Regions from separate parts of the Carnobacterium antarcticum genome, predicted to be linked through region 1. Evidence: a T-box and tRNA genes for the amino acid it is inferred to sense, from the RefSeq annotation. Region 1 holds a T-box; the other holds one or more tRNA genes.
What was found. The T-box of region 1 lies ahead of argS (arginine--tRNA ligase). A T-box ahead of a tRNA ligase gene usually reads a tRNA of that ligase, here a tRNA-Arg.

Region 2: it encodes a tRNA-Arg, which carries the amino acid that the T-box ahead of argS (arginine--tRNA ligase) is inferred to sense. The anticodon was not compared.

The regions. Positions count from the first base shown of each region.
Region 1 is NZ_CP010796.1:660,991-668,525, reverse strand. It holds gene NY10_RS03370 (FAD-dependent oxidoreductase) at 1-76, shown strand, start outside; gene NY10_RS03365 (rhodanese-like domain-containing protein) at 76-372, shown strand; gene NY10_RS03360 (metal-sensitive transcriptional regulator) at 372-632, shown strand; gene NY10_RS03355 (NCS2 family permease) at 699-1,994, opposite strand; gene NY10_RS03350 (BMP family lipoprotein) at 2,371-3,429, shown strand; gene argS (arginine--tRNA ligase) at 3,509-5,203, opposite strand; T-box leader at 5,303-5,518, opposite strand; gene argR (arginine repressor) at 5,686-6,141, shown strand; gene NY10_RS03335 (phosphohexomutase domain-containing protein) at 6,174-7,535, shown strand, end outside.
Region 2 is NZ_CP010796.1:2,252,487-2,260,021, forward strand. It holds gene whiA (DNA-binding protein WhiA) at 1-298, shown strand, start outside; gene rpoN (RNA polymerase factor sigma-54) at 363-1,730, opposite strand; tRNA gene NY10_RS10650 (tRNA-Arg) at 1,869-1,940, shown strand; gene NY10_RS10655 (tRNA dihydrouridine synthase) at 2,445-3,431, shown strand; gene clpP (ATP-dependent Clp endopeptidase proteolytic subunit ClpP) at 3,666-4,262, shown strand; gene NY10_RS10665 (DsbA family protein) at 4,407-4,949, shown strand; gene NY10_RS10670 (sugar-binding transcriptional regulator) at 5,342-6,379, shown strand; gene gap (type I glyceraldehyde-3-phosphate dehydrogenase) at 6,420-7,427, shown strand.

The DNA.
Region 1 (7,535 bases):
TGGTTTCCAAGCAATAAATTTAGATGGAGCCTTCAGTCTGTATTCAGTTGTTAGGCCCGGAAAGGTGGAGAAATAATGTATAAATCAATTTCAATACCAGAATTCGAACAAAAATGGAATAAAGCATCCCTGCCATTGATCGATGTGAGGGAAGATCATGAATTTTCTGCAGGACATTTAAAAGGAGCCATTCATATCCCGCTGAATGATTTGCCAGAGAACTTGGACAGCTTAGATAAAAACAAAGAATATTATATCATGTGCCATTCAGGTGGCCGCTCTGCAACAGCCTCTCATTATTTAGCTGATGCAGGCTATCAAGTTGTGAATGTTATGGGAGGAATTTCTGCCTGGAAAGGAGAAAAAATCTAATGAAACACAATCAAAAAGTCATCAATCGTATTAAACGTTCTGAAGGGCAAATGCGCGGAGTTTTGAAAATGATGGAAGAAGGCCAAGAATGTAAAGATATCGTTACCCAATTATCAGCTATCCGTACCAGTATAGACCGGGCAATGGGCATTATTGTTGCTGAAAATTTAGTAGAGTGCGTATCGGATAGTATGAACGAAGGCATTAGCCGTGAAGAAAGCATTCAAGAAGCAATTGATTTGTTGGTTAAAAGCAGGTAACAAAAAAATACCGTTAACGACAGCTTGTTTAGTCGTTAACGGTATTTTTTGTCTGTAGCAATCTATTTACGCTAAGAAAAACAATTGAATAAAGAACAAGACGGCAAAGATGTAAACAAACGGGTGGACCGTTTTTGCTTGTCCTTTGACAGCTTTTGTAATGGGATAAGTGATGAACCCTAAAGCCAGACCCGTTGCAATGCTTCCGGTCAGCGGCATAGATAAAATAACAATAAACGCTGGAAAAGCTTCAGAAAAATCAGACCACTTGATTTCAGCTGTACTGGCCATCATAAATGTACCCACAATGACTAAAGCAGGAGAAGTGATGGCTGAAACACTCGAAATAACACTAAACAGCGGGTAAAAAAAGCTGGATAAAGCAAAGAGAACAGCAATGGTCAAAGCGGTTAAACCTGTACGGCCGCCGGCAGCAACACCTGTTCCAGATTCTGCAAAAGCAGTTGTTGGACTCGTTCCGAAAATAGAACCAACAGTCGTGCCGATTGCATCAGAAAGCAAGGCTTGCTTAGCATTTTCCAGTTTTCCGTCTTTCATTAAGCCAGCTCTTTTGGTCACGCCGATCATAGTGCCAGTCGTATCAAAAATAGTGATCAATAAGAAAGAAATGACCGCGCCATACAAACCATTAGAAGCAATATCGATAAAAGGTGTGATAGGATTTGTAATCATCAAATCAGAACCAAAATCAGGCATAGCTACTAAACCATCGAATTGAATCAGTCCCATAAAATAGCTGATGAGAGTAATAACAACCATTCCAATGAAAAGAGCCCCTTTGACATTTAAAATCGTTAAAACAACGCTTAGCATAATACCGAACAATGTCAAAAGAACAGCTGGATTATGTAAATCTCCTAAGGCAACGATATTCTCTGGATCACCGACGACCACACCTGATAAACGCAAGCCAACAAAGGCGATAAACAGACCGATACCAGCTGTAATAGCAGATTTCAAGGTTTCTGGAATGGCACCAATCAGTTTTTCTCTAAATGTTGTGAACGACAGCAATAAGAAGATGACACCGGCTACGAAGACGGAAGAAAAAGCTGTTTTGTAATCAACTCCACCAGCAACCACTGTTACAAAATAAGCATTTAAACCTAAACCAGGCGCTACACCAATGGGATAGTTAGCAGCTAAAGCCATCCATGTGGTTCCAACAACCGCTGATACAATGGTTGCCATAAAAATTTGATTAAAGGGGATACCGGCTGCAGATAAAATCACGGGATTGACTACAATGATATAAGCCATTGTCAAAAACGTTGTCAAACCTGCTAGGATTTCTGTTTGGACCGTTGTGTTATGTTTTTCTAACTGAAAGAATTTATTCAAAATACTTTCCTCCTAATAAAATATGAAAATGCACCATTTATCATCATAATTCTTTTTCCAGTTGAATGCAATAAAGAGTTGGTTTTTTATATAAGAGAACTGAAAAACTGTTCGCTTTAACCTATAAAAGGATAAGAACAAAATTTTTTCGATTAGTCTTGGGTGGAACACAATTGGCTCTGAAAGTAAAACGTTCCTCAAAATAAGCCGAAATTATTTTAAAAGAAGAGTTAGTTGGCTTTTTCACCTTTAAACACGAACATTAAATCAACTATTTTATTTATATATCGTTTTTTTAGCTTTACAACGGCTTAGGTGAAATGGTAGGATAAAGAAGTAAACAAGAGGAAAATAAAATTGCTGGAGGGTATATAAAGTGAAAAAGCAACGTTCATTAAGTTTAATCGTAGTTGGTCTAAGTGTAAGTTTGGTATTAGGGGCATGCGGAGCAAACGATTCTGCCAATGCGAGTGGTTCATCTGATGCTTCAGAAGTAAAAACTGTTGGCTTAGTTTCTGATTTTAGCGGAATTGATGACAAATCGTTTAACCAAGCTGCTTGGGAAGGTCTTCAAGCTTGGGGTAAGGAACATGGGATGGAAAAAGGCATCAAAGGTTATGATTACATTCAAGCAGAATCAGCATCCGATTATACGATGAACTTGCAGACGTTGTCTAATAATGGTTTTGATACAGTTGTGGCGATGGGATTCAAGTTAACGGAAGCTCTAACAGACGTAGCACCAGAATACCCAGAAACGAACTTTGCGATCATCGATGTTGAGATGCCGTCAATGGATAACGTTGCTTCACTAGTTTTTAAAGATAATGAATCAGCATTCTTAGCGGGTGTTGCAGCTGGCGAAACGACGATTTCTAACCAAGTCGGGTTTATTGGCGGACAAGAATCTGAGGCAGTTGATCGTTTCGAAGCCGGGTTCATCCAAGGTGTGAAGATGTCTAACCCAGAAGCTGAAGTACGGGTTGAGTATGTAGGTTCTTTCGCTGATTCTGCAAAAGGCAAAGCCATTGCAGCAGCTATGTATACCAATGGAGCAGATGTAATCTACCAAGCAGCTGGAGATTCTGGCAATGGAGTTTTTTCTGAAGCGAAAGACCGGATGAATGCGAAACCGAATGAAAAACTATGGGTCATCGGAGCAGATCGTGATCAAACTGAAGAAGGACAATACAATGATGGAAGTGTGACACTAACTTCGACATTGAAACAAACAGGTAACGCTATTCAAGATATTGCCAATCGTTCAGCTGATGGAGAATTTCCTGGCGGAGAAGTACTGAACTATGGCTTGGCTGAAGATGGAGTTGGCCTGACAGAGGGACAATTATCTGAAGAAGCATTGAAAAAAATTACTGAATTCAAACAACAAATTATAGATGAAACTATCAGCATTGCTGAAAAACCAGAAAACTAATCTGATGGAACAAAAGAACCCTTAAACCTAAAAATAGGTTTAAGGGTTCTTCTTTGTTGCGATGAAAAGAACGAACAGATTACATTTGGTCTGGAGCTTTAACTCCTAGCAATCTTAAGTCTTCTTTCAAGATAATGGCAACCGTTTGGACTAAAGCCAAGCGGGCCGGTCTGCCAGCATCTTCAACTAAAACTTTGCTATTTGCATAGTAACGGTTGAAAGCTTGCGCTAAGTGCAGTGCATGTTTAGCGATCACAGAAGGTTCGCGTTTTTCATAGGCTCTTTGAATAGTTTCAGGGTATTCTTGCAGCAATTTAACGATTTCCCAACTATAAGCGTCGTTCAGCATATAATCAGCAGCAGGCTCTACTTTAAAATCGCCAGCTTTACGCAAAATGCTCATTGCACGAGCACGTGTGTATTGAACGTAAGGGCCCGTTTCGCCTTCAAAACGTACAACCTCTTCAATAACAAAGTCAAAGTTATTCAACCGATCATTTTTCAAATCATGGAAAACAACTGCGCCAATACCTACTTGGTCAGCAACTTCATTTTTATTTGGCAAGTCAGGATTTTTTGCTTCAATTTGTTGATGAGCTAGGTCTATGGCCTCGTTTAAAACTTCTTCTAGTAAGACGATTTTACCTTGACGAGTAGACAGTTTTTTGCCGCCTTGGGTAATTAAACCGAATGGGATGTGGTGCATGTCTTCAGACCAAGCGTATCCCATTTCATTTAAAACAGCTTTTAATTGTTTGAAATGATTGCTTTGTTCATTGCCGACAACGTATAAACTTTGAGCAAAATCATATGTCCGTTTCCGATAAAGTGCAGCAGCTAAATCACGTGTAATGTACAATGTAGCTCCATCTGATTTTTTGATAAGAGCAGGGTTCAAGTTGTACTTTTCTAAATCAACAATACTAGCTCCATTATCAACCGTTAATAGGTGTTTTTCTTCTAACAGATCAACAATTTCTTGCATCTTATCATTGTAGAAAGCTTCGCCGTTAAAGGAATCAAAAGTAATGTCTAACATATCATAAATATGGTTAAACTCTTTTAACGATTCTTCACGGAACCATTTCCAGAGTGAAACAGCTTCTTCATCAGCGTCTTCTAATTTTTTGAACCATTCACGTGCGTCATCATTTAATTCTGGTTGTTCTTCAGCGACAGCATGGAACTTCACGTAAAGACGCAGCAACTCAGCAATAGGTTCAGCATCGATTGCTTCAGCGTTGCCCCAAAGTTTGTAGGCAACGATCAACTTACCGAATTGAGTGCCCCAATCGCCTAAGTGATTGATTTTAATCGGTTTATAGCCCACTTTAGCATAAATATTAGCTAAAGCATTTCCGATAACAGTTGAACGCAAGTGGCCCATTGAAATAGGTTTAGCAATATTGGGCGAAGACATATCGATAGGAACTTGGCTGCCTGCTCCAATCGCTAAATCTCCGTATTGTTCGCCTTGTGTTAAAACATCCTTCAAAACAGCTGCACTTACAATTGATTTATCCAAGAAAAAGTTTAAATATGGACCGACCACATCAATTTTTGCAACCATTGGAGAAGTTACTTTCACTCCTAGATCGGCAGCAATTTGTTGTGGAGCTTTGCGAAAAACTTTAGCTAGTGAAAATGTAGGGAACGCAACATCTCCATGTTCGGCTGACTTTGGTTTTTCAAGTAAATTGAAAATAGCTTCAACGGATAATGTGTCTCCAATTTGTTCTTGCAGTGCTTCAGCAACGATTAATTTATAATTCATTACATTTTTCCTCCTATTAAATATGACTAGATGAGGTTCATCTATCATTCGTTTTAGACATAAAAAAAACGCCCTGATTTGATTCTATGACTAGATCAAAAAAGAGACGAGGTTGAGCCCGCGGTACCACTCTTGTTGCTTCATCAAAAATGAAGCCACTTGTTTTTAGATAACGGCAAACAAAACCGAATAATTCTACTGCAGTTCGAATTATTTTCTCTGAAGTGCGTTTCCTGATTTTTTGCTGCTGGCTCTCACCGTCCCAACTCGCTTAAAACAATCGAAAATCAGTACTCTCTTCATCAACGAAAGTGTGTTTTTTACTTATAGCCAATTATAGCAAACCCATTGAACAATTCCAATAGTTAAAAAAAAGAATTTTTATTCATCTTTTTTTAAATAAATCGTTAAATCTAAGCGTATTCATGTTTTATTTGGTATAATAATAAAGAATCGTTTAATTATAAGGAGGTCTGAACAGTATGAAAAAATCAAATCGACAATTAGCTATCAAACAAATCATTAACAATTATGATATCGCCACTCAAGAAGAGTTATTGCATTACTTGAAAAAAGAAGGTGTAGAAGCGACGCAAGCAACGATTTCGCGTGATATCAAAGAGATGCATCTAGTTAAAACGACCACTTCAAATGGAAATGTCAAATACACGCTTTTCCAAAACAATAAAATGTCTAATGAAGAAAAATTGCAATCGACATTAGGGGAAGTGGTCATCAAGTTAACAAGAGTTCAATTTATGACGATTTTGATGACGATTCCTGGAAATGCACATGTCATCGGAGCACTGATGGATGCCATTGATTTCCCGGAAAAAGTTGGCACGATTGCTGGAAACGATACCTGTTTAATTATTTCGAAAAATGAAGAAGAGGCCATTAAGATGTATGATTATTTACATAAATGGGTCAATGAGTAACCATCAAAAAAATAATACTTGGAGGTCATTAGATGTCACAAACGCCCCTTTCTGGTTTGGCTAGTTTACAAAATGGATCGGATATCCGCGGAATTGCCATACAAACGGATCAGTATGAAGTTACATTGACGGACGAGCGAATTGAAGCTATTGCTTACGGTTTAGCTGTTTGGCTGAAAGAAGCCAAACAATTAAAAGTGACCAATGAAAAGAAACCTTTAAAAGTAGCGATCGGCTACGACAGTCGGTTATCAGCTAAACGCATCCAGACGGTTTTAATCAAAGGATTGACGAATACAGGAATCGATATTGTTGAAGTGGGGTTGGCTACAACTCCCGCGATGTTTATGTCGACCCAGTATGAAGAATACAATTGTGATGCTGCTATTATGATTACAGCTAGTCATCTGCCATATGAATACAATGGGTTAAAGTTTTTTACAAAAGATGGCGGAGCAGAACATGAGGACATTCAGTTTATTTTAGAAAAAGCAGACTGGGAAAATATCACATGGGAAACGGATCAAGGTTTGGTTACCTCTCAGCCTTTATTGACGGCTTATGCAGCTGATTTAGTCGCTAAAATACAAAAAGGCATCAATGATCCCATTAACTATGAAAGACCGTTAACAGGGCGTCATATCATCGTAGATGCAGGAAATGGTGCAGGTGGTTTTTTTGCAACGGAAGTTTTGAAAAAATTGGGCGCCGATATCACAGGCAGTCAGTTTTTAGATCCAGACGGGCATTTTCCAAATCATATTCCTAATCCAGATAACAAAGAAGCGATGAAAAGTATTCAAACAGCTGTTTTAGCTCATCAAGCAGATTTAGGTGTTATTTTTGATACGGATGTAGACCGATCAGCTTTAGTCGATAACCATGGAGTTACTTTAAACCGCAACAATTTAATCGCTGTTATTTCAGCTATTTTAATAAAAGAACAACCTGGCACAACGATTGTTACCAATTCTACAACTTCAGAACATTTGAAGGTCTTTATTGAGTCGTTAGGCGGCAAACAAAGTCGTTATTTGACTGGTTACCGAAACGTTATCAACCAAGCACTGAAATTAAACCAAGAAGGAATCCCGACCAGCTTAGCTATTGAAACAAGTGGTCATGCAGCGCTGAAAGAAAATTACTTTTTAGATGACGGAGCTTATTTGGTCGCTAAAATTTTAATGACAGACGCTATTTTACAAAAAGAAGGCAAAACCATTGTGAGTTTGATTGAAGAATTGAAGCAGCCTGTAGAAACCGATGAAGTTCGTTTCGCTATTTTAGGAGAAGACGTGCAGCAAATAGGTAAAGAAACCATTGCAGCATTTGAAACATTTATTCGTCAGACCTCCGATTTAGCAGTTGATCCGGATAATTTAGAAGGCGTCCGT
Region 2 (7,535 bases), 1.0 Mb from region 1:
CAATCGCCTAGTGAACTGTGAAAATGCAAATCTAAATAAAACAATTGATGCAGCCGGTAAACAAATTGAGAGTATTCAATACATCGAAGAAACGATGGGTTTAGATAAATTGCCGGATAAGTTACAAGAAATTGCTTTGATTCGGTTGAAATCACCAGAAGTTACCCTGAAAGAATTAGGGGAAATGATTCCTAGCGGACAAATCAGCAAATCGGGTATCAATCATCGACTGCGGAAAATAAATGAAATCGCGGAAAAATTGCGTACTCAGAATGCAATGACCGCCAATCAAAAGTAATTCATTTAAAAGCATATGAAAAACGCCAGACACTTTTAAAAGTATCTGGCGTTTTTTGCTCGATTTATTCGAATCGTTTGCGTTTAGAAGAGGGTGGGATAAATAGAGCATCGCGGTATTTAGCGATGGTTCTTCGAGAAATCTCAACACCTTCTGCTGTTAAAAGGTCCACTAGCTTTTGATCGGATAGTGGTTTTTGTTTGTTTTCTGTTTCAATCAGCTCAGTCAGTTTTTGCTTGACTTGTTCAGCAGAAACCGTTGCTGGATCTTCAGTTGTCGGCGATTGATTTGTTTTTGTTAGATTTAAAGCATTTGTAAAAAAGTGCTTTAATTCAAAGACACCGAAAGCCGTTTCTAAATATTTTCCATTGACCGATCGACTGACAGTTGATTCGTGAATATCCAATTCTAATGCGATATCTTTTAAAGTCAGAGGCTGAATCGGGTGTTCCGGCATCAAGAAAAAGCTCTTTTGTTTTTCGACAATGGCCGTTCCGACTCGCAAAATCGTGTCGCCGCGCTGTACTAGACTGCGTTTGAGCCATTCATATTCAGCGTACTTGTCTTTCATAAATTTAGTGACGTCTTGGTCTTTTACTTGCATCATATCGTGGTAGTAATCTTTTTGAAAAGAAATAACGGGCAAACCTGTCTTAATAGAGATAACTTTTAAATCATCGGATTCGATTTTGACAAATAAATCCGGTTTAAGGTACTGTTCAGTTTCACCATTGAACAAAGCGCCTGGATAAGGCGACAAGGTTTGAACAAAATCTGAGATGATTTGAATTTCATTTAATGAGATGTCCAGTTTACGAGTGATCTCCTTCCATTTACGAGTGGCGAAGAGTTCAAATTCTTCTTCAAGGAGGAGGTAAGCCATATTAGGAGCTGTTTCATCACGCTCTATTTGAAGCAGCAAACATTCCTGTAAGTTTCTGGCGCCTACGCCTGCTGGCTCCAATTGTTGAAGCAAAGTCAAGGCGTCTAAGAGCTGCAATTCTTGTGCTTGCGTTAACTGAGCAGCTTCTTCTAATGAAATCGTCAAGTAACCATTGGTATCTAAGTATTCTGTTAACCACAACACCAATTCTCTTAGATAAGTTTCTCTCATCGTTAAATGGATTTGTTCAGTCAGGTATTCGAATAAAGATAAATAAGTATCCGGAATTTGATTCATAAAGTTTAATTCTTCATCGTCTCGGTTATGGGGTATCGTACTCGCATAATCAGCAGCTGACAATTTCTCAGCTGGGCGCTCTTGTGGAAAAGTAATTTCAATTAAAGGATTTCCCAAAGCTTTCTGGTTTAAAAAAGTTAATAAATCTTCTTGATTGTATTGCAGCATTTGAATGGATTGTTGGAGTTGTTGAGTCATAGCCATTTTTTGAACTTGGTTTTGTTGCTGTGTAAAGGATTGTTCGAAATTCATGCGGTGACCTCCTTGTTAAAAACCTTTTTTTCTGACTTTATTATAACATAAAGGGCTAGTCGAATCTTATGACCCGTAAAAATGCCTTGTTTTTTTACCAGTTATCAGATACACTGTAATAGTTGGTAATTTTAAGAAGTCCCCTTAGTGTAATGGATATCACGTAAGATTCCGATTCTTGAAATGGGGGTTCGATTCCCTCAGGGGGCATATAGCACGTTCTGTTACGTCCGATTAAATTTGTCGGATGGTTTGAAAGGCTTTAGAAAAACCAGCCGCTAACTAAAATAAACAGGCACCGTTCAGACCCGGATTTCGTAAAAACACTTACGATTTTCGGATCTTTTTTATTAAGTTCTATCATAGTGGTCTTGGTAAGTGAAAAGATTGCCTCTTATAGACTAGCACTATCTTATTATCGTCTTTAAAGAGGAGGGCACGTTGTTAGATAGGAAGGTTCTCTCTGACAACCCATTTTTTGCTTAAGAGTTGTCAACACGATTTGACCAAGCATTTTTTATTAAGACAAGTCTTGAAAGAAGCGGAAATAAAAGGTAGAGCAACTAGATAAATCGAAGTGGACTGATTTCACAAATAGAGGTATAATTCCAGATGTTGAAAAATTACCATTGAGATGTTAAACAGTTTATGCAGTTTTAATTTGGGATGAAGGTATGACCTGGTATCCCGTTACGGAAGGATCGGTTATTGAAGATGAAAGAGAATTTTTGGCAAGATTTGCCGCGGCCGTTTTTTATATTGGCACCAATGGAAGATGTGACGGATGTTGTGTTTCGGCATGTAGTGAGTGAAGCTGGCAGACCGGATGTGTTTTTTACAGAGTTTACAAATACCGTTAGCTATTGTCATCCCGAAGGACGTAATAGTGTTCGTGGACGGTTAACGTTTACGGAAGATGAACAGCCCATGGTCGCTCATATATGGGGAGATGAAGCCGAATATTTCCGGAAAATGAGTATCGGTATGGCCGAAGAAGGTTTCAGCGGAATCGATATCAATATGGGTTGTCCAGTACCCAATGTAGCAGGAAAAGGGAAAGGCAGCGGCCTTATCCGCCGTTCCCAAGTTGCTGCAGATTTAATCCAAGCAGCAAAAGCAGGAGGATTGCCGGTAAGTGTCAAGACTCGGCTTGGATATATAAACATCGATGAATGGCGCGATTGGCTGACACATGTTTTGGAACAAGATATTGCCAATCTTTCTATCCATTTGCGCACACGAAAAGAAATGAGTAAAGGGAATGCTCATTGGGAACTGATTTCAGAGATCAAAAAATTGCGTGACGAGATTGCACCGCAGACCCTTTTGACGATTAATGGAGACATTCCAGATCGTGAAACAGGTTTGAAACTAGTTGAGGAATATGGTGTGGATGGAGTTATGATCGGAAGAGGTGTTTTTCACAACCCTTATGCATTTGAAAAAGAGCCGAAAGAACATAGCAGCAAAGAATTGCTGGACTTATTCAGATTGCATTTGGATCTTTTTGATCATTATTCTGCTAAGGAAGAAGAACCACGTTCGTTTAGACCTCTTCGTCGCTTTTTTAAGATATATGTGCGCGGTATTCGCGGAGCGAGTGATTTAAGAGTGCAGTTAATGGAAACAGAAACAACAAATGAAGCGCGGGCCTTACTAGATGCTTTTGAAGAAAAAAATAAGGATATTGTAGGGAAATAGCAGAAAATTCTCCAGTCGTTTAAAGCACTCAACCGAAAATGGACTATTGGAATTAAAGTCCTCAAGGGACATTCTTGTGACGATTAGATGAAAAATCTAATCGTTTTTTTTTTTTTAAAAATGAAACAAACTATTTGACCTTTGTTGACCAAAGGGGTAAACTATAACATAGTAAGATTTAAAAAGTTTATGTTACAATAAAAAAGAAGTAAAGATTTGAGGAGGAAACAACATATGAATTTAGTACCTACAGTAATTGAACAATCCCCAAGAGGCGAACGTGCTTATGATATTTATTCTCGTTTATTGAAAGACCGCATCATTATGCTGAGTGGCCAAATCGATGATAATGTAGCAAACTCTGTTATCGCTCAATTATTATTCTTGGATGCTCAAGATTCTGAAAAAGATATTTTTATTTACGTTAACTCACCAGGTGGAAGCGTAACAGCAGGACTAGCGATTTTTGACACCATGAACTTCATTAAAGCAGATGTTCAAACCATTGCAATGGGAATGGCTGCTTCAATGGGAAGTTTCTTGTTGACTGCTGGTGCAAAAGGCAAACGGTTTGCTTTGCCAAATGCTGAAATTATGATTCACCAACCTCTTGGAGGAGCACAAGGACAAGCGACTGAAATCGAAATCGCTGCTCGTCATATTTTAAAAACGCGTGAACGCCTAAACAAAATTTTATCTGAACGCACCGGACAACCAATTGAAGTGATTGAACGCGATACGGATCGTGATAACTTCATGTCTGCAGAAGATGCAAAAGCGTATGGTTTGATCGATGAAATTATGGAAAATAGCGCAGAATTAAAACAATAAAAATGAAAGCCGGAAGCCTTAGGGCTTTTGGCTTTTTTTATTAGATGAAAAATGATAGAACCAAAAAAAGAGCAAACAGGAAAATAACATTTCATGGGTTTTACATGTATACTATTGGTTACAAATGGTAAGGGGGAAGTTTTGATGGATATCAGCAATATCATAGCAAGCGAAGTGGGCACCACTTATGGATTTAAAATTGGAAATCCTGATGCACCAGTAAAAGTTATTGAATTTATTAATTTACGTTGTCCATTCTGTAAAAAATGGTATGAAGATTCAAAAGATGTTCTAGCATATTATGTAGCAGCTGGAAAAGTCCAACGGATCATTAAGCACTTTGATAAAGAAAAACCAAGCTTGGCAAAAGGAAACGTTGTTCATCATTATTTGGATTATTCGAATCCAGAGAAAGCTTTGGAAGAAATGGATTATTTCTATGACAAGCAAGATGAATGGGGCGATCTAGAAGAATTAAAAGAAGTTGCCGCATATGTAGAAGAGAAACGGGGATTGACACATCAACCCAATACAGAAGAAATCAACGGCATCATTGAAGAAGCTGGCCGGGCTAATGTTGTGCTTGTTCCTTCTGTTTTTATCGGAGAAGCTATTTTTGATGAACACATCACATCAGATGAATTGACTGATTTAATTGAAACAGCTTTAAACGAAACAACCAAATAAAAAGTAAAAAATAATAATCAGAAAAGAAACTGGCTATGTATTTTTTGTTCAGAAATAGGAACGAACAGCGGAAGTAAAAGATAAACTTTCGCTGTTTTCAGCTTTTAAGAGCTAAATTAACTCTAAAAAGACAAAAAAACGTCATATATAGAAAGAATCGGATGTTTCATAAGGATTTAACCTTTATAGTTGAAAGTTAGATTGTGAAATGGTAAAATAGAGGATGTAAGAGATGAATGCAGGATGTTTTTACATGCTGTTAAGGATAACAAGAATAAAACATACAGTTAACTGAATGTCTTGTTTTGCTTAGATCTCTTGTTTTTTTAGGTAGTAAGGGTCGCTAAACGACTTACGTGGTCGTTAAACGTCCAGCTAGGAAGAGGTTGCTCATGCAAGATGTATTGTCTATTATCGAAAAAGTAGCACCGGATATCATGGACACGCTGAGAGAACGATATCAAATTTTACGCAACATTTATTTAGCAGGTCCAGTGGGCCGCAGAGTGTTGGCCGGTAAATTGAATATTACTGAGCGTGTATTGAGAACGGAAGTAGATGCTTTAAAAAAGCAAAACTTGATTCAAACATCCAAGCTGGGTATGCAGCTAACCGCGAACGGTGAATTAGTATACCGGGAACTGGACCAAATGATGGGGCAACTATTAGGGATGCGAGAAAAAGAAAATCAATTAGCTATTTATTTTCAAATAGAACATTGCATCATCGTCTCAGGAGACGTAGATGAGCAAGCCAAGGTTCAAGAAGAACTAGGACGAGCAACAATGGATTCATTGAAATTCTTGCTACCTGAAGGGGACAACATCATAGCAGTCATGGGCGGTACAACTATGGCTGAAGTTGCTAACCATATGAATGAGAGTCTTTCTTATCATCGCGAACTAATATTTGTGCCAGCCAGAGGCGGTCTGGGCGAATCGGTCAACATTCAAGCGAATGCTGTCAGCGCCCAAATGGCTAAAAAAGCGGGAGGCGCAAATCGTGTTCTTTATGTACCGGAACAGGTGAGCGAAGAAACATACAAACCGCTATTGCAAGAACCAGAGATCAAAAAAACATTGGATCTGGTCGAACGTGCTAATTGTGTGCTTTATGGTATCGGAGATGCCATGCACATGGCAGAACGCAGAGGAATGAGCCAAGAAGCTCTAGCTCTGATTAAAGAAAAAGCAGCAGTTGGTGAAGCTTTTGGAGAGTTCTACAACCAAGCGGGAGAAGTAGTTTATAAAATTCCTCGTATTGGCATGCAGTCAAAAGATCTTTCGCACGTTTCAAGTGTGATCGCGATTGCCGGTGGACGATCTAAGGCCAACGCAATTGAAGCTTATATGAAAAAAGCACCTGCTCAGACGTGGTTGATCACAGATGAAGGTGCCGCCAATCAGATTTTAAAAGGGATAACCCTTTAAAATAAAAATTTTCACGATTCCTAAAGGAGGAAATTTATTTATGACAGTTAAAGTAGGTATTAATGGTTTTGGACGTATTGGACGTCTTGCTTTCCGCCGTATCCAAGAAGTAGAAGGTATTGAAGTAGTAGCAATCAACGACTTAACAGATGCTAACATGTTAGCTCACTTGTTGAAATACGATACAACTCAAGGACGTTTCAACGGAGAAGTAGAAGTTAAAGACGATGCATTCACAGTTAACGGCAAAGACGTAAAAATCTTAAGCAACCGTAACCCAGAAGAACTTCCATGGGGAGAGCTTGGCGTAGAAATCGTTCTAGAATGTACTGGTTTCTTCACAACTCAAGAAAAAGCTGAATTGCACTTGAAAGCTGGAGCTAAGAAAGTTGTTATCTCTGCACCTGCAACTGGCGACATGAAAACAATCGTTTACAACGTAAACCACGAAACTCTTGATGGTTCTGAAACAGTTATCTCTGGAGCTTCATGTACAACTAACTGTTTAGCTCCTATGGCTAAAGTGTTAAACGACAAATATGGTATCGTTCAAGGATTGATGACAACTATTCACGCTTACACTGGTGACCAAAACACATTAGATGCTCCACATCCAAAAGGCGACTTCCGTCGTGCACGTGCTGCAGCAGAAAACATCATTCCTAACACAACTGGTGCTGCTAAAGCAATCGGTGAAGTTATCCCTGAATTAAAAGGTAAATTAGATGGAGCAGCACAACGTGTGCCTGTACCAGCTGGTTCATTAACTGAATTAGTAACTGTTTTAGACAAAACAGTTACTGTTGAAGAAGTAGATGCAGCAATGAAAGCAGCTGCTGACGAATCTTACGGTTACACTGAAGACCCAATCGTTTCTTCTGATATTTTAGGTATGACTTTTGGATCATTATATGATGCAACTCAAACTAAAGTTCTTACAATTGGCGACAAACAATTAGTTAAAACTGTTGCTTGGTATGACAACGAAATGTCATACACTGCACAATTAGTTCGTACTTTAGAATATTTTGCTAAATTAAGCCACTAATAGCTAAAGAACAGAACAGCTAATTTAGAATCTTGTGTTAAGCGGGGAGCAGCGCGCTTCCCCGCTTTTCTTTTTTGATTAGAAAATTGAAATTGAGGAGGATCTCTC